One region of the Sphingobium sp. TomTYG65 genome, then DNA from elsewhere that is predicted to be linked to it. Evidence: riboswitches for the same ligand, from Rfam matches in the RefSeq annotation. Region 1 holds a riboswitch; each other region holds the start of a gene.
What was found. A riboswitch is a leader RNA that binds a small molecule or an ion and turns the genes downstream of it on or off. The one in region 1 is predicted to bind cobalamin.

Region 2: linked by a shared signal. The riboswitch ahead of ACZ5Y5_RS18990 (TonB-dependent receptor) and the one ahead of ACZ5Y5_RS19490 (DUF1636 domain-containing protein) in region 1 are both predicted to bind cobalamin.
Region 3: linked by a shared signal. The riboswitch ahead of ACZ5Y5_RS00520 (TonB-dependent receptor plug domain-containing protein) and the one ahead of ACZ5Y5_RS19490 (DUF1636 domain-containing protein) in region 1 are both predicted to bind cobalamin.

Annotation. Positions count from the first base shown of each region.
Region 1 covers NZ_AP027331.1:1,252,903-1,258,010, forward strand. Annotated here, with positions in the region: gene ACZ5Y5_RS19475 (porin) at 1-302, shown strand, start outside; gene fdhD (formate dehydrogenase accessory sulfurtransferase FdhD) at 390-1,172, shown strand; gene ACZ5Y5_RS19485 (alpha-amylase family glycosyl hydrolase) at 1,202-2,797, opposite strand; cobalamin riboswitch at 3,023-3,217, shown strand; gene ACZ5Y5_RS19490 (DUF1636 domain-containing protein) at 3,385-3,792, shown strand; gene cobT (nicotinate-nucleotide--dimethylbenzimidazole phosphoribosyltransferase) at 3,789-4,805, shown strand; gene ACZ5Y5_RS19500 (histidine phosphatase family protein) at 4,802-5,108, shown strand, end outside.
Region 2 covers NZ_AP027331.1:1,150,461-1,155,568, forward strand. Annotated here, with positions in the region: gene ACZ5Y5_RS18985 (hypothetical protein) at 86-328, opposite strand; gene ACZ5Y5_RS18990 (TonB-dependent receptor) at 563-2,584, opposite strand; cobalamin riboswitch at 2,766-3,011, opposite strand; gene ACZ5Y5_RS18995 (hypothetical protein) at 3,270-3,449, opposite strand; gene chrA (chromate efflux transporter) at 3,586-4,986, opposite strand; gene ACZ5Y5_RS19005 (chromate resistance protein ChrB domain-containing protein) at 4,983-5,108, opposite strand, start outside.
Region 3 covers NZ_AP027330.1:104,129-109,236, forward strand. Annotated here, with positions in the region: gene cobA (uroporphyrinogen-III C-methyltransferase) at 1-710, shown strand, start outside; gene mobA (molybdenum cofactor guanylyltransferase) at 793-1,326, opposite strand; cobalamin riboswitch at 1,351-1,620, shown strand; gene ACZ5Y5_RS00520 (TonB-dependent receptor plug domain-containing protein) at 1,794-3,611, shown strand; gene ACZ5Y5_RS00525 (ABC transporter substrate-binding protein) at 3,648-4,457, opposite strand; gene ACZ5Y5_RS00530 (FecCD family ABC transporter permease) at 4,535-5,108, shown strand, end outside.

The sequences.
Region 1 (5,108 bases):
CGATCGAAACGAAGAGGCTACGCGGCGGCTATGTCCAGGCGATGTATCGCCTGCCAACGGACTCGGTCGGCGTGCTGATCCCCTATGCCCGTTGGCAACATTATCGCGGCGGGTGGAAAGCTTCGACCAACGCCCCGCGCCTGGAAACCGACGAATTTGAACTCGGTGTCGAATGGCAGCCGTGGAAGGCGCTCGAATTCACGCTGGCCTACGCCCGGATGAAGCGCGCCGAAGCAGACGAGCGCCGCGTGGGTCGCGCCGAGGGCGACCTGATCCGCACGCAGGTGCAGTGGAATTATTGAACGGCGATCCCACCTTCGTCATCCCGAACCAAGCCGGGATGACGAAGGTCCATTGCCGTCGGTGTCCCCCGCCCCTAGATCGAAGGCATGCCTTCGCCCTTCTCCTTCACGCAGATCACGCCCGAGGGCACGGCAGCCGGAATAACCCGCGACCTCGCCGAGGAAGCGCCGGTAGCCCTGGAGTTCAACGGCGTAGGCTACGCCGTGCTGATGGCGACCCCTGCTGACATAGCCGAACTGGTGCAGGGCTTCGCCCTCGCCGAACGTCTGGTGAGCGCCGAAGACCCGCCGCTCGATATCGATGTCCACTCAACGACTGACGGCGTCATCGCGCGCGCCACTCTCCCGCCCGATCGGGTCGAGGGCCTGCTCGGCCGCGTCCGCCACCGCGTTTCGGATTCTTCCTGCGGCCTGTGCGGCGTGGAAAATCTGGAACAGGCGATCCGGCCGCTGCCGCTTGTCACGTCCCGTTCGCGGGCGGATCGCGCCGCCATCTTCCGCGCGCTTGAAACATTGTCCGTGCATCAGCCGCTCAACGCCCGCACCGGCGCCACGCATGCCGCTGCACTGGTTGGCGCCGATGGCGCGATCCGCCTGGCCTATGAAGATGTCGGCCGTCACAACGCCTTCGACAAGCTGATCGGCGCCATGCGTCGGCAGGGTCTGTCCTGGGACGGAGGCTTTGCGCTGCTCTCCTCACGCTGCTCCTATGAGCTGGTGGAAAAGGCGGCGCTCGCCAACTGCCCGCTGCTCGTCACCATCTCCGCTCCGACCCGATTGGCGGCCGAGCGAGCCGCGAGTGCGGGTCTGCCCCTCATAGTGCTGGCACGGCCGGACGCGATGCTGGCGACCGAAGATGGGATGATCTAACTAGGCTCCTGCCTTCGCAGGAGCACTGGTCATTCCTGTATCCACAAAGCGGAAAATGGCGGGAGCGCTCCAACCGTCGCTCCATTCACCGCCAGCAGAATTTCCCCGCTCACCGCCATCCCGTCAGGCCAAACGGCAACCTCTTTCGACAGATTGAACAGGCAAAGCAAATGCTGTCCCTGCGCTGCTCTACGGAAAATGAGCCTGCTGTCATCCGCCAGCAGCAACTCCATCGACCCATGTCTTAGCGCCGCATTCTCCCTGCGTAGCGCCAGCATCGCGCGCGTGAAGTTCAGCAGCGAGTCTGGATCACCCTCCTGCGCATCGACTGCCCTCGCGAGATTCTCCTCTCCCAACGGCAGCCAGGGCATCGCCGTGCTGAACCCCGCCTCGCTGGCGCTCGCTTCCCACGGCAGCGGCGTGCGCGCTCCGTCTCGCGACAGGGTGAGCGGCCAGTTCGCAATCGCCTCCGGGTCCTGAAGCCGCTCGAAAGGGATATCGACCTGGGTGATCCCCAGTTCTTCCCCCTGATAGAGGATCGCATTGCCGCGCAGCGCGACCAGCAGCGCCATCTTCACCCGCGCAAAGGCCGCCCGATCTTCCGCCGCGCACCATCGCGACAGGGCGCGCGGCGCATCATGATTTTCAAACGCCCAACTCGGCCATCCCATCTCGGGCTCATCCGGCCACCGCGCCACCGTCTCCGCGACCAGCGCGGGGGTCAGCGCTTCGGCATAGAGAAAATCGAAGCCATAGGCGCTGTTCAGCCGTTTTTCTCCGGACGTATAGGCTTTCATCTCCTCCTCTGCCCGGTTGCCGCCGACCTCGGCCATGGTGAAGATCGCGCCATAGCGGTCGGTGAGCGCCCGGATACGCTCGACAAAGCCCAGCATGTCCGGGTGCGATTGGCTGTAACGCCGGATCTGATAGTCGAACGGCCGGGTGCGGGGCTTGCCGTCATCGGGCGCGGGCGGATTGTCGCGCAGCATCGGATCGTGCATCGCATGGTTCAGCGCATCCAGCCGGAACCCATCGACGCCCCGCTCCAGCCAGAAGCGCATGGCAGCGAGCAGCGCATCCTGCACCTCCGGATTATGGACATTGAGCTGCGGCTGGCTGGCCAGAAACTGGTGCATATAATATTGTCGCCGCCGCGCGTCCCAGGTCCAGGCGGGGCCGCCAAACACTGATTGCCAATTGCAGGGCGGCGTGCCGTCGGGCTTTGGATCGGCCCAGACATACCAGTCGTGCCGGGCATTGCTCTTATTCTCCCGGCTTTCGCGAAACCAGTCATGCAGGTCCGATGTGTGGGCATAGACCTGATCGATCGTGACCTTGAGCCCCAATTCATGCGCCCGCGCCACCAGCGCGTCGAAATCCTCGATCGTGCCGAAGATCGGATCGACCCCGCAATAATCGGCAATGTCATAGCCGAAATCGCGCATGGGGGATGTGAAGAAGGGCGAAATCCAGATCGCGTCCGCGCCCAGCCGGGCGATATGCTCAAGCCGCCGCGTGATACCGGGCAGGTCCCCGATCCCGTCGCCATTCGAATCCTGAAAACTGCGCGGATAGATTTGGTAGATGACCGCGCCCTTCCACCAGGGCTGACCGGAATCGCTCATGGGTGACGCTCCCTTGCTGCAAATGCAGCATACACATGTCCCTGCCGTCATCTACCGCTTGCGAGCAGGCCGCCCCCGCTTTATCAGCAGCCCCGCGACAGGTTCCCGAGAGGGGACGAGAGCAACGCGCTTAAATGGATCGCTCAACCTCCGTTCGCCCTGTTCAAATGAGTCGCTTGCCTCATTCGAATGTCGAAGGGCGCGGGCGGGCTTCGACAGGCTCAGCCCGAACGGAAATGGGGTGATCATCTGAAGCGCGCTGCTCAAAGAGGGAAGTCGGGTGCAATACCCGCGCTGCCCCTGCAACTGTAAGCGGTGAGCGGACCGGCCACAGCGCCATTGGGACACAATAGTCCCGAGAAGGCGGCCGGAACGCACTGACCCGTGAGCCAGGAGACCTGCCTGCCGCAGTCGTTCTTCGACCGGACAGGGTGTGCCGGGCGAACGGGGTCCCCCTCGCGTAGCGACAGCCATCGCCTTTCCGGTTCGCCCCTGGCGTCACCGGCAAGGCTGTTTGCGGTTCGAAAAAGCGGGAGGACCCTGATGAAGGTCTTTCATGTGCATATGGTTATGAAAGGGCGCCGCTGATGTTGCGCTCCGTCGAAAATCAGGCGTCGGTGGTCGTCTGCTCGACATGCCGCCTGTCTCCCGACCAGCGGGAGGACGAGCAGGGCCGTCGCGGCGGCGCGCTGCTGGCCGAAGCGATGCGCGATCTCCAGGCGCAGGAGCCCGCCTACGCTGCCGTCTCCGTACAGGACATGCCCTGCCTCTTCGCCTGCCAGCGCCATTGCACCGTCCATGTGCGCGGACCCGGCAAGGTCGGCTATGTGCTGGGCGACTTCACGCCCGACGCAGACGCCGCCCGCTCTATCCTCGACTATACGCTCCGCCACGCCGCGAGCGAGGAAGGCGTCGTCCGCTATGCCGATTGGCCGCAGGGCGTGAAGGGCCATTTCATCGTCCGCACGCCGCCCGAAGGCTTCGTCTGCTCATGATCCGGTTCGAGGATGCTGCCGCCTTCACCCGCGCCCTTGCGACCCTGCCGACGGCGGATGCAAACGCCATCGAAGCCGCCGCCGCCCGCCAGGCGCAACTCACCAAGCCCGCCGGCTCGCTCGGCCGGCTGGAGGAAATCGCGATCTTCATGGCAGGCTGGCAGGGCGCGGAGCGTCCCCGCGCCGACCGCATTCGCGCCGCCATATTCGCGGGCAACCATGGCGTGGCGGCGCGCGGGGTCAGCGCTTTCCCTGCAGCCGTCACCGCCCAGATGGTCGCGAATTTCCAGACGGGCGGCGCGGCGATCAACGCGCTCGCCGCCGCCTGTGGAGCCGAGCTCTCCATCGTCCCGCTCGACCTTGACCGGCCGACTGCGGACATCTGCGAAGCCCCGGCGATGAGCGAGGCGGAATGTCTCGACGCCCTCAACGCAGGCGCGGCCGTGGTCAAGGCAGGCACCGACCTGCTGTTCGTCGGCGAGATGGGCATCGCCAACACCACCCCCGCCGCAGCATTGTGCGCGCAATCCTTCGGCGGCCTGGCCAGCGACTGGATCGGACGCGGCACCGGCATCGATGAAGAGGGCCTCGCACGCAAGGCTGACGCGGTTTCTCGGGCGCTCGCACTCCACGGCCCCCATTGCACCAGCGCCTTCGAAACGCTCCGCCGTATTGGCGGGCGGGAGATCGCCGCTATGGCCGGGGCCGTACTCGCCGCGCGCCAGTTGAGCGTGCCCATGCTGCTCGACGGTTTCATATCCTGCGCAGCCGTCGCCCCGCTCGCCCGCGACAATCCCGCCATCACCGCGCACTGCCTCGCCGCCCATGTTTCGGCCGAAGCAGGTCATGCGCGGCTGCTGGCCATGCTGGGCCTCAAACCGCTGCTGCATCTCGACATGCGCCTTGGCGAAGGCAGCGGCGCGGCCGTCGTGGCGCAGATCGTCCGTTCCGCGCTCGCCGCGCATGGGGAGATGGCGACCTTCGCGGAGGCCGCCGTCGCAGGCGCGCTGTGAGCAGCTTCACCCTCCACCTGATGCGCCATGGCGCGCCGCAGACGCCGGGCCTGCTGCTCGGCCATACCGATACGCCGCCTGATCCTGACGCGATGCAGCCATGCCTGAACCGCGCCCGCGCCATCGACTTCACCCAACTGCTCAGCTCCGACCTCAGCCGTGCCCACGACCCCGCCGCGCTCATCGCGGCAGAGCGCGCACTGCCTCACCATGCCGACCCCCGCTGGCGCGAACTGCATTTCGGCGCATGGGAAGGGGCGGCCCCGGCCGAACTTCCCGCGTCCGACATCGGCCGCTTCTGGG
Region 2 (5,108 bases), 100 kb from region 1:
GGGCAGGAAGGCCATGAAGGGAGGACATGGCGGGCCTGCCCGAGCGCTTCCGGGGGGCTGCGAAATTTAGTCTAGGGGATAGTTTTCAGGCGGCGGTGTTCGCGGCGTGGATGCCGAAGGCCATCCGAGCGGCGCTGATGGTATATTCATATTCCTCGCTACCAGGAACGAGGTCATGCCAGTTTTTATTTGAGATAGCGGCGAAACTGTCTTGCCAGATCTTACAAGCGATCAGTTGTATTTCAGTTTCTTTTGGCGCGCGCTGTGCTTCCAGGCAATCCCGCAAGATTGCGTGGAAGACGGCGCCCCTGACGGGTGCATGTTTCATTGGCATCCTCTCCAGCAGCCGATTCTTTTGTTCAGCTTGCCGTAGGGGAAAGTTACACAGCGAGGAAGCCGCGTCAACTATTGCTCGAAATTTTTCAAAGCCATAACATAAGTAAAGCAGATATATATCTAAATAGCCTGCACCTTTTACTTTAAGGACATGAGCGTTCTTTTAGCCAAATGATAATGGGAAGGCGGCTATCCGCAGTTCCGGCAGCGGCCTTCCCGGTGATCATCAGAAGCTGAACTTCGCGCCGACCCGCAATGTGCGCGGTTCCACGACGCGGCTCAGGCGGCCTTCCACCGGCCCGCCAGCGTCAAAGGACGGAATGTAGGATTCATAATAATAGGCGATGTCCTTGTCTCGGCTGGCAAGGATGTTGAGCAGCTCGCCATAAATCTGGACATGCTTCCCCTTCCAGGCGGCGCGGGCGTTGACGACGGTGCTGCCGGGATCGCGCACGCTATTGTCCTCGATCAGCGGCGAGGGGCCGAGATGGCGCAGGCGGATGCTGGCTTCCCATGGGTCGAGAACGATCGCCGCCCCGGCGGAGGCGGCATTTTTGAACGCGTTGGGAATATGATCGCCATTGTCGTAGCGCGAGTGGCTGGCGGTGTAGTTGCCGTCGAAGGCGAGCCAGGGGAAAGGACGCCAGAAGGCGACCAGTTCATAGCCATGGCGGCTGCTGGCCCCTGACGGTTCGACGGCGTTGGAATCGCCGACGAAGCGCAGTTCGCTACCGACATTCAGCCACCAATAGGTGGCGGTGAAGGAGAAGCCGGGCAGTTGCAGGCGCGCGCCCAATTCCTTGCCGGTGCCGCGGACGAGCAGAGGGACGGGCGTGGTGGCGTTCACCGCGCCGCGCACATCATTGGAATGAAAGCCCCGGCCCCAATTGGCGTAGAGTTCGACGCGGGGACTTAGCTGATAGGCGATCGCGGCCTTGGGCGAAACGAGGGTGTCGGAGCCGCTGCCTTCGCCCAAGGCTGCGGCGGCCGCGTCCTTCGCCGTGACCGAATAATGATAATGGTCGCCGCGCAACCCGCCGGTCAGGCGCAGGCCGGGCAGGGGCGTAAGGGTCGCTTCCCCATAGAGGGCGGCGGAGGCTTCCTTCACCCGGTAGCGGCCGAGCGAGGCCAGGAAGGCGCGGTCTGCGGTGCGGTTGACGCCGACATTGCCGATCGCGTCATAGCGGTTCTCCGTGCCGAGTTTCAGCTGGAGAACGGGACCCAGGTCCCAGCGCTTCTCGCCGGTCAGGCCAAGGACCCAGCGGCGGTCGAACTGTTCGATCTGCGCGCTGGTCCCGTCCGGATCGGCATAGGTGGGATTGGAAAACATCGTCCAGTCGTAGAATTGCGCGTAAAGATTGGCCCGCCACGTCGGCTGGACGGTGGCGAGATTGCCGATGATGCGCGTGGTTTCGCCGCGTGCGGATGGATCGGGCGAGCAAAAGACGTCCGGACATTGGGGCGTGCCGATGATCCGTTCGGGAATCTGCTCGGTCGGGCGCCAGGTCGCACGATAGGCGTGGACCGATGCTTCCAGCTTTCCGGGGCCGGCGGGCAGCGCATATTTGGCGAACCCTGCATAATGGCGCAGATGTTCCGGTTCTTCCCAAGGGCCGTCATAAGCCTTGGCCTGCGCGACGAGAGTGAGGTCGCCGCCGCCCGCTTTCACGGTGCCGCCCGCCGCCAGCCTGCGCCAGCCATAGGAGCCGCCCTCCGCCGATATCCAGGGACGGTCATAGCCGTCGATCGTGGTCATATAGGCCGCGCCCGCCAGCGCGAAGTCGCCGCCGTCCGCGCGGTAGGGACCTTTGCGAAAATCCTCGCGCGCGACGATTTCGGGGATGAGGCCGTTGAGGTCGAGATAGCCATGACCATGGCCATGGGTGCGAAAGTTCATCTGAACGCCGTCGATATAGGTGGTGAAGTCCGACCCATGATCGAGGTTGAACCCGCGCAGGAAATATTGATTGGCCTTGCCGCTGCCCGAATGCTGGGCGGCGACCATGCCGGGCACGGCTTCGAGCAGTTCGGCGACGCGCAGCAGCGGGCGGACGAGCAGGTCCGCGCCGCCGACGCTGCCTTCGCTGGCGGCATGTGCGGTGCCGATCTTATCCTCTCCCCGGCCGAAAACGACGATGGTGGCGGCGGCTTCGGCGGTTTCCGCATCATCGGCGGCACGTGCAGGGGAAGCGGAAAGACTGGTGGTCAGGGCGCAGGCCGCCCATGCCAGTGAGTTACGGGATTTCATGTCATTCACTCCGGGCGTCTGGCGACATCCGGTAAGAGACCTGCCGCCCACGCGAACGGCCGGCGCACGCCGACAGCCGGACGCCCCCAAGGCGGCCGCCAACGTCACCGAAGCGGCCTCCACCGCTCGTTCGTCGCTCAGACGGAAGTTACCGTGCCGCGGCCATCCCCTGGACCAAGGCAAGAGCGACCAGACGCAGGCAGGTCTCCTGGCTCGCGGGTCGTCGCTTGATGCACGGCCTTCCCGGGCCCCGCAGGATTTAGCGTCCGGCCCAGTGACTTGCCCTTCCTGCCTGTGAGGAAGGGCGATGTGCATCGCGCTCGCCGCTTACAGTTGCAGGGACAGCCTTGGCTTGAGGAGGCGGACGCCTCCTGCACCATGTTCCCTTTTAAGCCTCTTTCGAGGCACCGGCGCGATCAAACCGGGGTGACCCGGGTGGAGTGGCGATAGCGAGCGTGCAAGCGGAGGGCAAGGGGGTGAGTTGGTGGGAGCCGCCATCCCCGGCGGAAGCTGGGATCTTAGAGGGCGCGCTGTGGGCAGAGATGCCAGCTTTCGCTGACATGACGGGCTGAGGGCGCAGGGAGCGGGCAGGCCGGAGGTTGCGCAGTTCCCCTCCACCATCGGCGGGGCCGATGGCACCCCTCCCCATCTTTGACGGGGAGGGTTTAGGATTTGAGCTTTCGGATCAGTTCAGCGCGTTGCCGGAGTTGCGCTTCAGGCGCAGGGCCATGGCCTGGTAGCGGACGGCGCGTTCATTGTGCAGGGCGATGGTTGCCTGGTCCGCTCCGCGCAGGCGAGCTTCTCTGGCCTGCTGCGCTTCATGGGCCGCGCAGGCGGTAAAATGTGATGCGTCATGGGGGCGCATGGCCCAAATCCTCTCTCTTATTTCTTATGGCGGTCCCTATATCACCGGGACGCTCGCAGCGGCTATAAAACAGGTTAAACGCGACAAGCATCAACTTTTTTGAAGCAGTTCGCGCGCTTGTCGCGTCTGCGCCGCCTTAGGTCAGGAGGACATAGGCCGCGCCCGCTATTGCCGAGCAGAGGAGGACGGGGAGCACTCCGGCCTTGAAGCGCAGGACGGCGATCAGGGCGGCGGCGGAGAGGATGAGCGCGGGCACGTTGATCGACGCGAGGACCGGCACGTCGAGCGATCCGGTTGGAGTGGGCATGGCGTGGACCCTGGCGAAGAGCGTGTGGATCGCAAACCAGAGAGCAAGGTTCAGGATCACGCCCACGACTGCCGCCGTGATGGCGGTGAGGGCGGAGGACAGGGCGCGGTTGCCGCGCAGGCGTTCGATGAAGGGCGCGCCTGCGAAGATCCAGAGGAAGCAGGGGACGAAGGTCACCCAGGTGGTGAGGATCGCGCCGAGCGTTGCGGCGGCGAGCGGGGCGAGCGCTCCTGAATCGCGGAAGGCGGCGAGGAAGCCGACGAACTGCGTCACCATGATCAGCGGGCCGGGGGTGGTTTCGGCCATGCCGAGGCCGTCGAGCATCTCGCCGGGGCGGAGCCAATCGAAGGTGCCGACCGCTTCCTGCGCGACATAGGCGAGGACCGCATAAGCGCCGCCGAAAGTGACGACCGCCATCTGGCTGAAGAAGCCGGCGATGCGGGTGAAGACGTCATTCGGGCCGAGGATGAGGAAGAGCGCGAGGACCGGGGCGAGCCAGAGAGCCAGGAGCACCGTGGAGATCTGGAGCGACCAGCGCAGATTGGGTCGGGCGTGATCGGGGAGCGTTTCGCCCAGCGCGGTGTCGCGGTCGTGGATGATATTGCCCGAGGCCGAGCCGTGGCCGCCGCCGCCTTTGAATTGCGCGATGCCGCTGCGACCGCCCAGATAGCCGATGAGGCCCGCTGCCAAGATGATCAGGGGGAAGGGTGCGTCGAGGAAGAAGATGGCGACGAAGGCGGCAGCGGCGATGCCGCGCATCACGCCATTCTTGAGCGCGCGGGAGCCGACGCGCACGACCGCTTGCACCACCACGGCGAGGACGGCCGCCTTGAGGCCGAAGAAGAGCCCTTCGATCAGCGGGACCTTGCCGAGGAGGACGTAGATGTAGCTGAGGCCCAAGATGGCGAGGAAGCCGGGGAGGACGAAGAGGATGCCTGCGATCAGGCCGCCCTTCGTCTTGTGGAGGAGCCAGCCGATATAGATGGCGAGCTGCTGCGCTTCCGGGCCGGGGAGGAGCATGCAGTAGTTGAGGGCGTGGAGGAAACGCTCCTCCCCGATCCATTTCTTTTCCTCGACCAACAGGCGGTGCATGACCGCGATCTGGCCCGCGGGACCGCCGAAGCTCAAGGCGGCGATCTTCGTCCAGACGCGGGTGGCTTCGCCGAGCGGGATGCCGTGGTCGGGCGCGGGCGCGGCGGCAGAGGAGAGGGTCGATGCGTTGCTGCTCATCGATCGGCCTTTCGATTGCTGAAGAAAGCGTGGAACTGGTTGAGGGCGTCGCTGGCAAGGGCGATGCGCTGGAGGTCGTCGTCGGTGGAGGCGCAGACGCCCGACAGGATCGCGCCGAGGCC
Region 3 (5,108 bases), on a different replicon from region 1:
TGACGCGCAAGGCGGAGAAGCTGATCGCGGCGGCGGATATTGTCTTCTACGACGCGCTGGTCGGTCCCGGCGTCCTCGACCTGATCCCCGAAGGTGTCGAGCGGGTCAGCGTGGGGAAGCGTTCGGGTCGCCATAGCAAGGCGCAGGAGAGCATCAACGACCTTCTCCTCGCCGCCGCGAAGACTGGCAAGCGCGTCGTGCGCCTGAAGGGGGGCGACCCATCCATCTTCGGGCGCTCCGCCGAGGAGATGGAGCATCTCGCCGCTGACGGCATACGCTTCCACATCTGCCCGGGCATCACCACTGCCAGTGCAGCGGCGGCGAGCGGCAGCGCTTCGCTCACCCTGCGCGGGGTGGCGCGCGGCCTGACGCTGGTGACGGCGCATCTGAAAGCTGGCGAGCCGCTGAAGCTCGATTGGGATGCGCTCGCTCGCCCTGGCGGCACGCTCGGCATCTATATGGGCCGCGCCGCTGCTGGAGAGATCAGCCGCCAGATGATCGCCGCCGGGCGCGATCCCGAAACGCCGGTGATGGTTGCGGTCAACGTGTCGCTTCCCACCGAACGGCTGATCCGCGGCAAGCTGTCCGCGCTCGCCTTCCTGGTAGCGACGATCAGCGATGAAGATCCGACCCTGCTTCTGATTGGTGAAGCGGTGGCGGGCACGGCCATGCCTGTGGAGGTCGCGACGAGCGTCGCTCTGCAAGCCTGAACTCTGGACCCTCCGCAGCTTCGCCCTGAGCCTGTCGATGTCCCTACCTTAGTTGGAAGGAAGGCAAGGGGCATCGACAGGCTCAGACATCGCCCAGCCCGGCCAGATCTTCCGGCCGATTAATGTTGGGCAAAACTATATCCGGTCGCTCGACGATCCGCGCCCCGATCCGCTCCAGCCAGCCATAGATGGACCGGTTATTCTCCTCGGCCAGATGCGCGTCCAGTTCGGCCGCGAGCGGAGCAGGCCAATATCCCGCCAGCTGCTGTCCCTTCAGCACCGCAGCTCCTTCGCCGGTCAGCGCCTCCGCGAGCGCAGCCGGGTAAAGCGGCATGTCGCATCCGGTCGTCAGCACCGCGTCATAACCTTGGGTAGCCGCATGATGCAGCGCGGCGTTGAGGCCGCCGAGCGGCCCCATGTCCGGTGCGGGTCGGTCTGTGAGGCTCATCATGCCCTCGACCGTCCGCCCGCAAACCACCACGGCTTCCACATGCGGCCCGATCGCGGCCGCCGCATGCTCCAGCAGCGTCCGTCCGTCCGCCAGCACGGCAAGCGCCTTGTCGCTTCCGAACCGGCTGGATCGCCCCCCGGCCAGCACCGCGCCCAGCAATCGCATCGATCCACTCCTTGGCAGAACCTTGTCTTTCCCCTATGGCGCGGCGCGTGAGCGGGCAACCGTTCACGACAAGAAGATCGCGCCGGAAAGGGAATGCGGTGCGGGCGAGCTTTCGCCCAATTCCGCGGCTGTCCCTGCAACTGTAAGCGGTGAGCGCGATGCACTTGGGAACCCGTAGCCTTCGAAAGGGGAAGGCGAGGGTGACCGGCCACTGGGCAAAAACAGCCCGGGAAGGCCCGTGCATCGCTGCCCTGACCCGCGAGCCAGGAAACCTGCCGGCGCATGGTCGCTCTTGCCTTGGGTCCAGGGACCGGCCCGGGCACGGTGTTTTCCGTCTGAGCGACGCGAAGCGGCGGGGGCCGCATCGGTGTGCGGGGCGGGGCGCTGGCGTCTGTCCTTTGCCGCAAGCCGGCCGTTCGAGCGGAAGCCTCCGTCCCAGAGTCGCTTGACGCTCAGGGAAGACAAAGATGATCAGGACCGGAATTTCGCTGCTGGCGCTGCTCGCCGCTACCCCCGCGCTTGCGCAGGACAATGACGACATTATCGTCACTGCTCTCGGCATCCAGCAGCCGCGCGATGAAGTCGGCCAAGCCGTCACCGTTATCGATGCCAAAACGATCGAGACCCGCCAGAATGTCAGCATCGCCGATCTGATCGCCACCACGCCTGGGGTGCGGTTCAACCGCGCGGATGCCGTGGGCGGCGTCACCGGCATTTCGATCCGTGGCGCGGAAACGACGCAGACGCTCGTGCTGCTGGACGGCGTTAAGGTGAATGATCCGAGCGGCATCGGCGACATGTATGATTTTGGCAATTTGCTGACCGGCAATATCCGGCGCGTCGAAATCCTGCGCGGCTCGAACTCGGTCGTCTATGGCAGCCAGGCGATCGGCGGCGTCATCAACATTATGAGTGGCGAGCCGGGCGAGGGCTTCGGCGGCACCGCCTCGGTCGATTATGGCTATGCCGACACGCTGAATGCCAAGGCCGATGTGTCAGGCACCAGCGGCATTGCCTCGGGCGGTGCGGGCGTCGCCTATTTCCGGACGGATGGGATTTCCGCTGCACAGGGCGGCACGGAGAAGGACGGTTATGAAAATATCGCCACCCACGCCAAGCTGAAGCTCAGCTTCACCGACAATCTCAGCCTGGATCTGCGTGGCTATTATATTCATGCGGATCTGGACACCGATGTGTTCTTCGGTGCGCCGATGGACACCGCCGACAAGAGCAAGCTTGACCAATATGTTGGTTATGCGGGTCTCAATCTAGCGTTGCTCGATGGCAAGCTGACCCAGCGTGCCGCCGTCACCTGGTTCCGCAATGACCGCGATTATTTCTCTCCGTTCGGCGACTATGGCTATTCCGGCACCAACCTGCGCTTCGAATATGAAGGTGTCTATCAGCCGGTCGATCAAGCCAAGCTGATCTTCGGTTATGAGCATGAACGACCCGACTATGATTTCACCGGCTTCGGTTCGACCGAAAGCCACCGGGCGAATATCGACAGCGTCTATGCACTGGCGGTGGTGAAGCCGCTCACCGGGCTGGCGCTCACCGGGGGCGTGCGTCATGACGACCATAGCCAGTTCGGCGGCGCGACCACGCTGGGCGCCAACGCCAATTACACGCCCAATGCAGGGCAGACCAACTTCCGCGCAAGCTATGGCGAAGGCTTCAAGGCGCCATCGCTCTATCAGCTTTACGACAGCTTCAGCGGCAACAGCACCCTTAGTCCTGAACAGTCGAAAAGCTATGATATCGGCATCGACCAGCGGCTCGACGGCAATCGGGCGATCCTCTCGCTCACCGCTTTTCAGCGGGACATTCGCGACCAGATCGACTTCGACTTCGGCACATCGCGCTACTTCAATCTTGGCCGCACGCGCGCCAAGGGGGTGGAGGCGATGCTGACGCTGAGGCCGGTCGATGCGCTGGCGGTCACGGCCGCCTACAGCTATATCGATGCGCGCGACCGCGATACCGGCGCTCGCCTGCCGCGCCGCCCCACCAACGCCGTCAGTGTTTCGGCCGATTATGACTGGTCGTTCGGCCTGTCCACGGGGGCCACGCTGACCATGGTGAGTGACAGCTTCAACAATGCGACGTTGACGCAGCGGATCGATGGCTATGCGCTTCTGGGCGTCCGCGCCTCCTTTCCGATCACGCAGAATCTGGAAATATACGGCCGCATCGACAATCTGACTGATGAGGCATACGCCACCGTCTATGGCTACAACACCTACGGCCGCTCGGCCTTTGGCGGCGTGCGTGTCCGTTTCTGACGGCAGGCTGGAGGGGCGGGCGTGATCTTTCGCCCCTCAATGGCCCGACGTGGCGTTCACCTGAGCCACGATGCTGCGGGCGGCCTCTACATAGGCGGGGCCGCCGCACACCGTCCAGGCTTGCGGCACCCGGATGCGCGGGATGGATCGCAGCACCGGATGCTGCAGCATCTCCGTCCCTTGATCGACCACCTTCTCGCTTCCGCTCTCGACGATCAGCCAGTCGGGCTTCGCCGCAATCAACTGTTCCAACGGGACCTGCGCCAGCGCCGGTTTGCCGAGCTTCGCCGCAAGATTGGTGAGGCCGGCACGCCGGATCAGCTCATCCACCAGCGTGCCCGTTCCCGTCATATAGCCGCGCCGCTGATAATAAGCCGCCACTCCGCTGCGCCGGGCCGGGGAAAGGCTGGCAAGATCGCGCTCCATGGAGCGGATCAGCGTCTCACCGCGCTCCCGATGGCTAACCGCCGCGGCGACTTGCCGGATCTGCACGCGGATGGACGCGAAGCTGTCGGCGCTTGTCAGCCCAAGCTTGCGCCATCTGCCGGGCGGCGCACCTACGACGCCGCCGGCACCGTCCGCAAAACCGATCAGCAGATCGGGCCTGATCGCCAGCACCTCTTCCGCAGGTCGTTTGAGCGTGCGGAAATGCCGTGCCTTGGCCACCGCGGCCGACAGTTCCGGATCATGGCCATAGGGGCTGAGCGCGGCGATCTGCGCCGGATCGGCGAGCGCCAGCACATATTGATCGGCGCAGGTGTTGAGCGACACGATGCGCTGGGGCGGGGCAGGGGCTGCGCCCGTCAGGCTGAGCAGGCACAGCGCCTTCATGATCTTTTTGCGCATCAACCCTGCCTCGATAAAGCGCCGTGTTACTGCCTTCGCAGGAGCACCTCTATCAACGGCGTCGGAGTGCGCAAGCCATGACCGCCCGGCGTCACCCGCTGCTGCTCCCCGCGCTCATCGCTCTTGTTCTGATCGCCGCGCTTGGCTCCATCACTCTGGGCGCAGTCCCGCTTGCGCCCGGCCGCATCTTCGCGGTCCTCACCGGAGGCGGCGATGAGGTTGCCCGCGCAATCCTCATCGATCTGCGGATCCCTCGCATGCTGCTCGGCCTGATCGTCGGCGCGATGCTGAGTCTCGCGGGCGCGTCGCTCCAAGGCTATTTGCGCAACCCTCTCGCTGAGCCGTCGGTCCTCGGCGCTTCAAACGCGGCAGCTCTTGGCGCCGTCTGCGCCCTCTATTTCGGCTTGGCGCACCTGCATCCCGTCATCCTTCCCTTGCTCGCCATCACCACCAGCCTCGTCGCCATCACCGCCCTGTTTTTGCTCGCCGGTCCTTCGGAAAGCCCACTCACCCTCATTCTCGCGGGGATAGCCGTCGCGACATTGACAGGGGCGGGGATCAGCCTGTCGCTCAACCTCTCACCCAATCCCTTCGCAGCGATGGAGATTATGAGCTGGCTGATGGGCAGCCTGGAAAACCGCAGCTACGCGC